DNA from 2 places in the Lentibacillus salinarum genome. Region 1 is predicted to be linked to the other one. Evidence: riboswitches for the same ligand, from Rfam matches in the RefSeq annotation. Region 1 holds a riboswitch; the other holds the start of a gene.

Region 1 (5,776 bases):
AGATCGACACATCTAACACCTCTATACTTATTATACAATCGTTGACGGTTTTATTCTAATGAATTTTTCCATATGAACACACTGCAATACAATACCATTTGCTAAAGTCTCATTCTGTCGATGCCCGTAGCTGAACTATAGCAATTTTGCCCCAATCTACAGCGCTCCGCTCAAGTAAACAGTTGTAAAAATTTGCTATAAACCCGCTTCCTCACCAACTGATTTTTCCTGTGTCCCCAGGCTTACGAACACATAAGCAAAAAATGCGACAACGACCGGCAGCACGACCGAATGCAATCCGAATGGTTGCGGGAAGAATGTATCCGACAGAATATATAGACCGACGCCGGTAATCATTGAAGCAAGCGCACCGTATTTATTGCCTTTTTGCCAATAAAGTCCCATTACAATCGGCCACATAAACGCCGCCTGTAGACCACCAAATGCGAATAAGTTCAGCCAGATAATCAAATCAGGTGGGTTGAGGGCCATCAGAAAAATGATAATTCCTAGGACCGCTGTAACCCCGAAACTGAGGCCCTTCACCCGATTATGTGATGCTTTCGGTTCGACGTAATTCAGATAAACATCTTTAACAATTGATGAGCTCACTAACAGTAACAACGAATCAACAGTTGACATAATCGCTGCCATCGGAGCCGCCAGCACAAGGCCTGCCAGCCAGTTCGGCAAAACTTCCAGTGCAATAAGCGGCATGACTTTATCGCCCACTTCAATACCAGGTAATATCGGTCTGGCCAGCACACCAATCAAATGCATATTCAGCATGATGACACCGACAACGATTGTACCGATAATGATGGCACGATGCATAGAGCGGGAGTCCTTATAGGACATCGCCCTGACGGTGATCTGCGGCAAGGCCACAACCCCTACGCCAACCAGTATCCAGAACGATGACACAAAGGCCGGTGTAAGGGTGCCCTCAGCACCATATGGCGTAATCAAATTCGGGTTTTCTGCGGAAAGATCCGACATGAGATTGGAAAGCCCACCCCCTGCGATAATGGTTGCGATCAGCAATATGAGGGTCCCGACAAACATAATCGTCCCTTGGATGGCATCCGTCAGCGCTACCGCCCGGAAACCGCCGATGATCACATAGATCAGTACGAACAGCGCGAAAATGAATAATGCCGTTGTATATGGAATGCCGACCAATGATTCAATCAGACGGGCCCCACCAATCCACTGAGCTGCCATGGCGGAAAATAAAAAGATAATAATGCTGAATGCCGAAAACAGGACAACCCATTTGGAGCGATACCGTTCTTTCAAAAAGTCCACCATTGTCAGTGCTTTATATTTCCGTGTGACAATCGCAAATTTTTTCCCCAGTACCATCAGGACGAAGTAACCGGTCGATACTTGTGTCATCGCCAGAAGCACCCAGCCAAGCCCCTCGGTATAAGCCGTACCGGGACCGCCAATAAAACTGCTGGCACTGCCATAAGTTGCCGTCATCGTCATCGCCAGAACGAATCCGCCAAGACTTCTGCCGCCGAGAAAATAATCCTGAATGAATGTATTGGATGATCGTATGTATTTACCGGCCCACACACCAACCCCAAATATAATTAACAATACGCCAATTAACGGAACTAATGCCTCCCAATTCATGTTTCATTCCCCTCTTCATCAAACGAAACATCCACAAACCATTTTTTGACGACAATTGTCACCAGAACAGCCATGACAACAAACCCCAGCACACAGCTATAAAAAAACCACGCTGGCAGCCCGAAAACATATGTATAGTCGGATGGGTCCTTACCGCCAAGACCATATGCGAAGGCAAACCACCAGATAAAGTTGAAAATTGCCAGTCCAATCCCTATTAATGCCTCACGGTTAGCTATTTTGTAACGTGGGTCACTATCCGACATATTCTGCCCTTTCATTAAATGAGCCCCCTTTTACAGTTCAAATCCCTCACAGCAAAAAACGCCAAGTTACGACTTTTCTCTATTAATATAACATAGTACATCAGGTTGTAAATATTTAAAAAATTGATCCAAGAGTAGAACTTAAATGACACACGAAAAAAGAGTGACCACTGGGAAATCACTCTTTTTTCACCATTTATTCGGTTGGACTAGCTTGTGGCGGGGCTTTTCGTGCCAAGCACATGATGCCGGCGATTAAATAAAAGATGCCACCAAATATCAATGTTCCAAAGGTAATCAAAGTAGACACTGCAGCCGTCACAATCAAAATAATGCCAGCCGCTTTTGGTTTATTGTTACCTTTTACGAATAAAATTGATAGAATACCCAAAATCAGAGCAATCACAGAAAGAGCGATAATAAACCAGCCGCTCCCTTGCATCATTCCAAGGGCCGCTTCCATATCACCGGCTGCAATTTCAGGCTGCTGTATTTCTTCTGTTGTTTCATCTAAAACAGTCTCATTACCAAACAGCCATACCATGAATCCGCCGAAAATTGTAAAAAGAAAATAAACAATGGCACCAATGATGGTTAAGACGATTTCACCTGTTCTGCTCATATAAATACCTCCTCCGTTTCATCTTATGCGACGTGGAAAATCATTTATTCAACGCCCACTGTTTTATCAATTGTACCATAAATCAGATCGGTCTTACCGATATATGTCATGTTCAATGACAGCAAGCTGACTCCCGGCATTCTTCCATTCTACCAGACTTGATGTGAAATTTTAATAATCTCATGACAAACGCTTCCCCTTCTGTTACACTTAACATGTATAAAAGAATAGTTTGCGAACTACTAGGGGTGCCCAGCAATCGTGGGCTGAGAGGAAAGGCGTTCTAAGCTTTCCGACTCTTACGGACCTGATCTGGTTAAGACCAGCGTAGGGAAGTAGTCTGACGACATACCGATTTCAGCTATTTCAAGCCAGGTCCAGTCTATGGATCTGGCTTTTTTTATGATTTCCTCCCACCCCTAATGAGAGGAGGGACTCGAATCGAATTGAAACGAACACGCTTACTGACAACAATGGCTGTTTTTGTCGCTATTGGAACGCTGGGAGCACAGCTCTTATGGTTCCCGGCGGGCGTCGCCAAGGCTTACCCGGTGCAGCATGCCGTCAACGTCATGGCAGCTGTGACACTGGGACCCGGACCGGCCGTTGTTATCGCATTTATGATCGGTCTGCTCCGAAATATGCTCGGTCTGGGCACGCTACTTGCTTTTCCCGGCGGCATGGTCGGTGCTTTTCTCGCCGGCTGGTTTTATCAGATAACAAACAGAAAAGGGATGGCCGCGCTTGGTGAAGCAATCGGGACCGGCATCATGGGGTCACTGTTCGCTGTGCCATTTGCACGAATACTACTGGGCAGCTCGGCCGGGGCATTTTTCTTTATCCCATCGTTTCTCGTCAGCAGTGTTTCAGGTGCTTTAATCGGCTGGTTCATCGTGTCCAAAGTGAACCAGGCAAACATATTGGAAAATCGCGTATAAGGAGGCTTTACCATGCACCATATACCCGCAGCCTTGACAATTGCCGGTACCGACCCAAGTGGCGGTGCTGGCATCCAGGCAGATCTAAAGACTTTTCAGGAATTAAAAACGTATGGCATGTCGATCATCACATCCGTTGTCGCCCAAAATACAACGGGCGTCCAAGATGTACAGCATATAACGGTTCCCATGATCAAACAGCAATTGGATTCAGTCCTTTCCGATATTCCGTTTCAGGCATTCAAAACTGGTATGCTCGCGAATGTCGATATCATGAATGCCATTTCCAACAAAATCTCCGGATTAGCTATCCCTTATATTATGGATCCGGTGATGGTGACCACAAGTGGTGATACGCTGATTTCAGAGGACTCCCGCGATTACCTGCGCGAAAGCTTGCTTCCATTGACGACATTGGTCACACCGAATGTCCCGGAAGCAGAAGTGATTATTGGCGAAACCATTGAAACATCCGAAGACATGCAGCGGGCTGCCAAACGGATTGTCCATGAATTCGGTGCAGGGGCTGCCTTAGTGAAAGGCGGTCATATGCAAGGAAAGGCTGTCGACTTTTTATATGCGGGCGAAAAAATGCATACCTTTTCAGCCGAGCGGATTGATACAAAAAACACGCATGGCACCGGCTGTACCTATTCAGCAGCCATCACAGCTTATCTAAGTCAAGGCTATAAATTATCTGACGCTGTTCAACAGGCCAAAGACTTTGTAACCGCAGCCATCAGGGGCGCCTTTTCAATTGGACATGGAAGCGGTCCGACAAACCATTGGGTACACCGGACGGAAAGGGTGACATAAATGAACGACAACATCATTCAAAAGGTTCGCGAAACAACACCACTTATCCACCATCTCACCAATCAAGTGGTCATGAATTTTTCAGCGAACGGGTTGTTATCGTTTGGCGCTGCCCCGGTTATGGCAAAAGCTGAAGAAGAAGCGGCGGACATGGCGTCCAATGCCGATGGTCTCCTACTTAATATCGGTACGCTGACTGCTCAAGAGTTGCCGTCGATGATTCAGGCAGGCAAAGCGGCCAATGAAAAAGGAATTCCGGTCGTGCTTGATCCAGTCGGTGTTGCTGCAACCCCTTTCCGGACAACAGCGGTGAAAAACATCCTGGATGAGGTGCAGCCGACCGTGATTAAAGGGAACGCTGGTGAACTCGCACACCTCGTTGAAATCCCATGGGAAACAAAAGGTGTCGAATCCATTGGTGACGGGAATGCCGATAAAATTGCTTCCAAGGTGGCTGAAATGTATCAGACTACCGCCATTGTCACCGGGAAAACAGACGTCATTTGTATGGATGGTGCGACGCTGCATAATGACTCTGGCCATTCATTTTTAAGCAAAATCACCGGGGCCGGCTGTCTGCTCGGTTCTGTGTTAACGGCGTGCCTGACAACAAACGAAGCCATCGGGCAACAAGCACTGACTGCTGCTGAATTTTACGGATTGGCCGCAGAACATGCAGCCAAACGATCAGATGTCAATGGCCCAGGAACGTTTCTCCCTCGTTTCATCGATGCCCTGTCACTTGATCCTGCTGAGCTGGAAAGGAAATAGCTTATGAACCTGAGAAAATACTTTATCATGGGTAGTCAGAACTGCAACTACACACCAGAGGATGTTTTGGAAAAAGCAGCACAAGCGGGTATTACAGCTTTTCAGTTCCGCGAAAAAGGAGAAGGATCACTAACTGGTCAAGACAAATTGGCGTTAGGGCGCAGACTGCGCGACATTTGTACGCGTTATAACGTTTTGTTTTTCGTAAACGATGATATTGATCTGGTTGAACGATTAGGCGCTGACGGCATCCATGTTGGACAGGATGACATGCGGCTTAAAGAAGTGCGAAAGATGTTTCCCGATAAAATAATTGGATTGTCTGTATCCAGTCAAACCGAGGTCGAGAACAGTTCCATTGAGTTAGCTGACTATCTTGGAGCGGGGTCAGTCTTTGCAACATCATCTAAGGACGATGCCGAACAAGCAGTTGGCACCAAGTGGATTAAAACATTAAAGCGGCAATTTCCCGACATGCCGATTGTCGGGATCGGTGGGATTACAGAAAAAAACGCAGCCTCTGTCATCAACGCCGGGGCGGATGGGGTTGCCGTTATTTCAGCGATTACGAAAGCTGACAATGTGGAGGTTACTGTTCAAAACCTTTGAAGTCGATGGAAAAGGCAGAAGGGGTAGTCTCTTCGCCCCTTCTGCCTTATTCCACCCTTATTCTTCTCCTCCCTTTCAGCCAAAAATTGTGAACTTCAGGTTTTTAGTTGTGA
Region 2 (5,776 bases), on a different contig from region 1:
TCCCTACTGATGATCACTTATCGATTTACCGGCAAGGTTAATAATTGTCATGTCATCCATTGGTGGGTTGTGCAATCCTGCCCGAACATCACGGTAGTAGAGTTGCAGTTTGTTTTTCTTGGACAAGCTGCGTGCACCAACAATTCTCATGGCCAAATCAACTGCTTCAACCGCTTTATTTACGACGGATAATTTAACGGCTCCAAGCTCAGGACCCATTGTGCTCCGAATGGTTTCATCGCTTTCGTCCCATTTCTTAGCAACGGAATAAAGAAAATGTTTTGCTTCTAATATGCCTAGTTCGATTTCACCGATTTTTTGTTTCACATTTGGCAATTCAGAAATCGTTCCTTTAATGCTATTCGGTGAATAAGTTGTTGCAAAATCGATTGCAGCCTGTTGGGCGGCTTGAGCAATTCCTAAATAGCAAGCAGGTATGTGTAAAAGCCAGCCAGCCGGTTTCTGTTTACCTGATGACGGCATTTCAACAAGATCATCTTTTTCAACATGGACATTTTCTAATACGAGGTCATGGCTGCCAGTTCCACGCATCGCAATGGAATCCCACGTTTCTTCTATCCTGACGCCTTCGCTATCACGTTTAACCAGGAAATTCCCTACATCATCGGTGCCATCTATGGAAGCACTTACCACAAAGTAACTAAGAATAGGGGCGAGTGTGGTAAATGTTTTTCTGCCATTAATCACCCAACCCGTACTATCTTCTTTTACAAAGGTTTCCGGTTTGCCCCCGCGGGTAGGACTCCCTGTAGCCGGTTCTGATGCAGCATTGTTGAGTAATGCACCAGTTTCTTTTACGTCATGTGCGACAGATGCGTATTTATCTTTCTTCCAAATGTCATTTTCGCCAAGATGTTTCATGATTCCCATATGCCATCCAATAGAAAGCGCGGTCGATCCATCTGCCTTCCCAATTATTTCTTGGTAGCGCAGCATTTCGTGGAGAGAGGCTCCCAATCCTCCGTGTTCTTTCGGTAAGGTCACTGCCGGATAACCGATGGCTTTTAAATCCTCAAAGTTTTCAAAAGGGAAAGTTCCATTTTCATCATGTTTTATGGCACGTTCTGTAAAAGGTTCGACTGTTTTAGAGAATAAATTAATTCGTTCGTCTATAGTGCTTTGTCCCAATAAATTCATGTGTACACCTCCGCTTGATGATCATCATTTTTAATAAAACATATAAAAATTATGTGAATTATAAGGATTATTATTTCATGGTTTATCAAAAATTTCAATAGTTCATTTTATTTTTATACCAAGTTGACAAATCAGAATAATATGTTTTAGCATATATTACTATATATCTATCGTAGTTTGTAAAATGATTTAAATACATTCGAAAAATATGTGGACTTAAATCAAGTGGTGTTACTGTTGAAAAAATGGAGGGATAAAATAAATGGATATTGACCAATTCAGAAATGCGATGGGGAAGTTTGCAACAGGTGTTACGGTTATTTTGACTGAGGTGGATGGGGACGACGTTCATGGCATGACGGCCAATGCGTTTATGTCTGTATCGCTTAGTCCAAAGTTAGTGACGATTTCAATTGGAGAAAAAGTCCATATGCTTAGTAAATTGAAGAGAAGTGGTGCGTTCACCGTGAATATACTAGCGTCCAATCAAGAGGAATTATCAAGAATTTTTTCCGGGAACCTGAAATGTGAAACGGAAATTGAGTTTGATTGGCTTGATGGTAAGCCAGTTTTACCTGGCGTATTAGCACAGATCTCTTGTGAAGTCGTAACGGAACATGTGGAAGGGGATCATACATTGTTTTTTGGGAAGGTGAACGACATTAACGTTGAAGAAAAAGATCCTCTTATTTTCTATGGAGGACGCTATTGTTCATTGGCTGAAAAGGAGGCAGTGGGACAGGCGCGTCGTCTCAAATAAGAAACGCTGTGTCATAAAAGTGCGTTTCTTTTTCCAAGTACATGGGGACATCGTCAAGATTATAAGTTTTTCTTCAATAAAGAGTGAGGATATTTGTAAATAAAAGATGGAATATAAAGCGAATAATGGATAGGCAAACCAGCTGCTTGATACATGAGCAAAACCCGGAACATACCTCAAGCTTTACCGTGTTTTGAACGAGCTGCACAAAAGAATCCTCACGGGAAGCTTGACAGGTGATTGATCGTTAAATGTGCGGATTTCATCTTAAGCTCGGGATATCTTTCTTTCACAAATTGAATCACCTGTTCAATTCAAAAATAGGGTGCCAGGCATAGACACAACTTGATAGTTGGTTTGCATATCCGCGCATCATTAAACAGGTAGCAGAGCCTGTGGTCTTATAGGCGTAATAACTAACCCCTTTACAAAATTCACAAAACTATTTATCATGAAGATACATGGAAAACTGCATAACCGACAAGCACTAGGGGAGCTGCCGGAATTGGTGGCTGAGAGGATTCTTCGTCTGACCCTTTGAACCCGAACTGGATAATACCAGCGTGGGGAAGTGCAGTTCACTGTATAATAAATAAACGTGATTATGTATATACGTGTAAACTGCATTCCCTCGGGAGTGCAGTTTTTTTGTAGTAACAATCAAGAAGGAGGAGAAACATGCAAAACAACAGCTGCGGAACAAGTAGAATTGCGGGGTGCCAGTTTACGCTGCTCCCAATGAGTGACAAGTTCGTTGACATTATTATGGGAGCGCTGGATGAGGTGGATACGTCAAACATCTGGAAAAAAACGGATGATGTGAGCACCTGTGTGCGTGGAAAGATGGAGCATGTTTTCGATGTGACGCAAGCGCTTTTCCTGCATGCGGCAAATACGGGGGAGCATGTGGCGATGAGCGGCACGTTTTCCATCGGCTGCCCGGGGGATACGGAGGCAGATGCCTATATGGATGGGGCTGAGACACCGCTGAATGAAGCGACATCCAAACAGATTTCTCAGCAAGCGGGCTGCAAATTTTCTCTATATCCAATGGGTAGAGAGGATTATATGGATACTATCTATGAACAGATTGACCTTTCCAAACACCGCAATGTGGAGGTGAGCGCTTCCCATTATGCAACAAGATTGGATGGAGATGTGAAGGCCATCTTTGAGGCGCTACATCAGTCCTTTGACAGTGTGCAGGAGAAGGTTTCCCATGTAACCATGACGTTTACCATTTCAGCAAACAGCCCGTCCAATAAGACATAAGGGGGAGCGATTTTATGACGAAGCAATGGAAACTAAAAGAAATTGTCCTGATGTCCATTTTAGGAGTCGTCTTCGGGATTATTTATCTCCTATTTTTCCTAGTTGGGGAAGGGATTCGTAATATCCTTGCACCATTCGGCCTTGCACCATTTGGCTACGAGATCATCTATGGTGTCTGGTTTATTGTCTCAATCATGGCGGCTTACATCCTGCGAAAACCCGGGGTCGCCTTCACTGCTGAAGTGATTGCAGGGGTGATCGAGATCCTACTCGGTTCAGCGGCAGGCCCCGGTCTGCTTCTTTCTGCCGCCATCCAGGGGGCAGGGGCAGAGTTTGTCTTCGCGCTTACCAGGTGGAACGATTATCGTCTGCGTGTTCTTGTTCTTGCCGGTATATCTGCCGCCGTGTTCAGTTTTGCCTGGCATCTCTACTCGGCTGGCATGATTGCACTCGCGCCATGGCTGATCGGCTCGACACTGATCGTACGCATCATCAGCAGTGCGTTGATTACAGGGGTTCTTGGTAAATGGCTCAGTGATCAGCTTGCCAAAACCGGGGTGCTCCGCGGATATGCTTTAGGGAAAGCATTGCAAAGGAAGCGGCAATATGAAAGTGCTTGAGGGACGGCAGCAGCCGATACTTGAGGTGCGTGACTTTTCCTTTTCCTATGGGGAAATCGATGAACAGCCATTGTTCGATGGGCTCCGTTTCACGTTGAACCGGAATGACGTAACCCTCTTGATGGGCGCAAGCGGTGCCGGGAAAAGCAGTCTCGCCCTCTGTCTAAATGGGTTGTATCCGGAAGCCATCGAGGGAACGGCTTCCGGGGATATCCTTTTCTATGGAAAAAATATTTCGGAATTTGAGAGGGGAGAGCTGACACAGGAAATCGGCATTGTCTTTCAGGACCCGGAAAGCCAGTTCTGCATGATGACGGTGGAGGATGAGCTGGCATTCACCCTGGAAAACAGGAAGATTCCCGCTCCTGCGATCCGCGGGAGAATCAAAGCTGTACTGAAAGCAGTCGGAATGGAAGGTTTTGAAAACAATAAAATCCATGAACTGTCGGGCGGACAGAAGCAAAAGGTTGCCCTCGCTGCCGTCCTCCTGCTTGAGCCGGAAATGCTGATCCTTGATGAACCGACGGCAAACCTCGATCCGGTATCAAGTCTGGAATTCATCAAATTGGTGGGGAAAATCCAGAAAGAGCGGCAACTATCTGTTCTGATCATCGAACATCAAGCTGATGACTGGCTTGATCTTATCAGCCGGGTACTAGTAATCGGCCGGGATGGACAACTGCTGGCAGATGATAGGCCGGAGCGGTTGTTCACAGAGAAAAAACAGATTTTGGAACAAGAAGGGATTTTTTTGCCAGATGCGTATTCCGATAGCCCCGCATTTCGGGAAAAGTGGGCGCGGATTGTGCCGTCAGAGAAAAACGTTCTTTCTGTCCGCGGTCTGTCCTTTTCCCGCCGTAAACAAGAGGTACTGAAGAATGTGAGCATGAATGTCTGTGGCGGGGAGCTTGTGGTTATCGTTGGGGAAAATGGAGCAGGGAAGTCCACCCTGCTTCAGCTGATGGCGGGCCTCCTAGACCCGTGTGCTGGAACTATCTCCCTGTTTGACCGCCCGCTGGGGACATGGCAGGAGAAAGACCTGCGAAAGCGCATGGGTTTTGTTTTTCAGAATCCAGAGCATCAGTTCATCACGGATACCGTCTATGAGGAGTTAACCTTCGGGATGAAGCTCAACGGCTATGCCGACGAGGGGATGGAAAGCGCTGCGGATCATCTGATGGAGCAATTCCATTTAAAAGCGTACCGAAACAACAATCCATTTGCTTTAAGCGGCGGGCAGAAACGAAGGCTCAGTGTGGCGACCGTTCTGGAGGAGACGCCGGATATTCTGCTGTTCGATGAACCGACATTCGGACAGGATGCTGCCACAACGTTGGAGCTGATGGATTATGTTATGGCGTTGAAAGCCAAGGGGATAGCCATTGTGTTTGTCACCCATGATATGGATATCGTTGATGCTGCCGACCGTGTCGTGGTTCTGAAACAAGGGAAAGTGGCATTCTCTGACAGGCCGGCTTCTCTATGGAAGGAAGGGGAACTTCTTCAGGCAGCGAGGCTAAGACTGCCGGCAAGACTTCGGAAAAGCGTGGAGGAAGGTGAGTTGTATGATCTCATCCATTAATCCATCCATCAAAGCATTTGCGGTATTGATTCCAGGCGTACTGCTCGGTCTTACCTATGATGTGTTGACACCGTTATTGTATTTTATGTTTATTCTAGCTGTCACATGTACCATGACAGACATTCCGATTCTCCGTTGGCTGAAACTTTTCACCCCGTTTCTTATCCTTGCTTTGAGTTTTGCCTGGATGACTGTTCTGTATGCCAATCAGACCTTCTCTACGGGGGAAGTGGTTTTCACGCTGTGGAATCTGGCGATCACGACGGGCAGTATCGAGACCGGGATCAGCCTGGCACTCAGGTCCCTTTGTTTCGGCGCGCTGTCGCTGATGTTCATTCTGACGACAGATTCGACCAAATTGATGCTCAGTTTCATGCAGCAATG

Evidence for each region. A riboswitch is a leader RNA that binds a small molecule or an ion and turns the genes downstream of it on or off. The one in region 1 is predicted to bind thiamine pyrophosphate.
Region 2: linked by a shared signal. The riboswitch ahead of ACFQ4A_RS04275 (YkoF family thiamine/hydroxymethylpyrimidine-binding protein) and the one ahead of thiW (energy coupling factor transporter S component ThiW) in region 1 are both predicted to bind thiamine pyrophosphate.

The regions. Positions count from the first base shown of each region.
Region 1 is NZ_JBHTNH010000060.1:46,776-52,551, reverse strand. It holds gene ACFQ4A_RS18485 (nucleotidyltransferase family protein) at 1-10, opposite strand, end outside; gene panF (sodium/pantothenate symporter) at 196-1,641, opposite strand; gene ACFQ4A_RS18475 (YhdT family protein) at 1,638-1,907, opposite strand; gene ACFQ4A_RS18470 (DUF4064 domain-containing protein) at 2,104-2,529, opposite strand; TPP riboswitch at 2,764-2,880, shown strand; gene thiW (energy coupling factor transporter S component ThiW) at 2,976-3,467, shown strand; gene thiD (bifunctional hydroxymethylpyrimidine kinase/phosphomethylpyrimidine kinase) at 3,480-4,283, shown strand; gene thiM (hydroxyethylthiazole kinase) at 4,284-5,054, shown strand; gene thiE (thiamine phosphate synthase) at 5,058-5,663, shown strand.
Region 2 is NZ_JBHTNH010000003.1:209,244-215,019, reverse strand. It holds gene ACFQ4A_RS04285 (acyl-CoA dehydrogenase family protein) at 4-1,158, opposite strand; gene ACFQ4A_RS04280 (flavin reductase family protein) at 1,421-1,918, shown strand; TPP riboswitch at 2,398-2,505, shown strand; gene ACFQ4A_RS04275 (YkoF family thiamine/hydroxymethylpyrimidine-binding protein) at 2,597-3,190, shown strand; gene ACFQ4A_RS04270 (ECF transporter S component) at 3,205-3,810, shown strand; gene ACFQ4A_RS04265 (ABC transporter ATP-binding protein) at 3,797-5,392, shown strand; gene ACFQ4A_RS04260 (energy-coupling factor transporter transmembrane component T family protein) at 5,376-5,776, shown strand, end outside.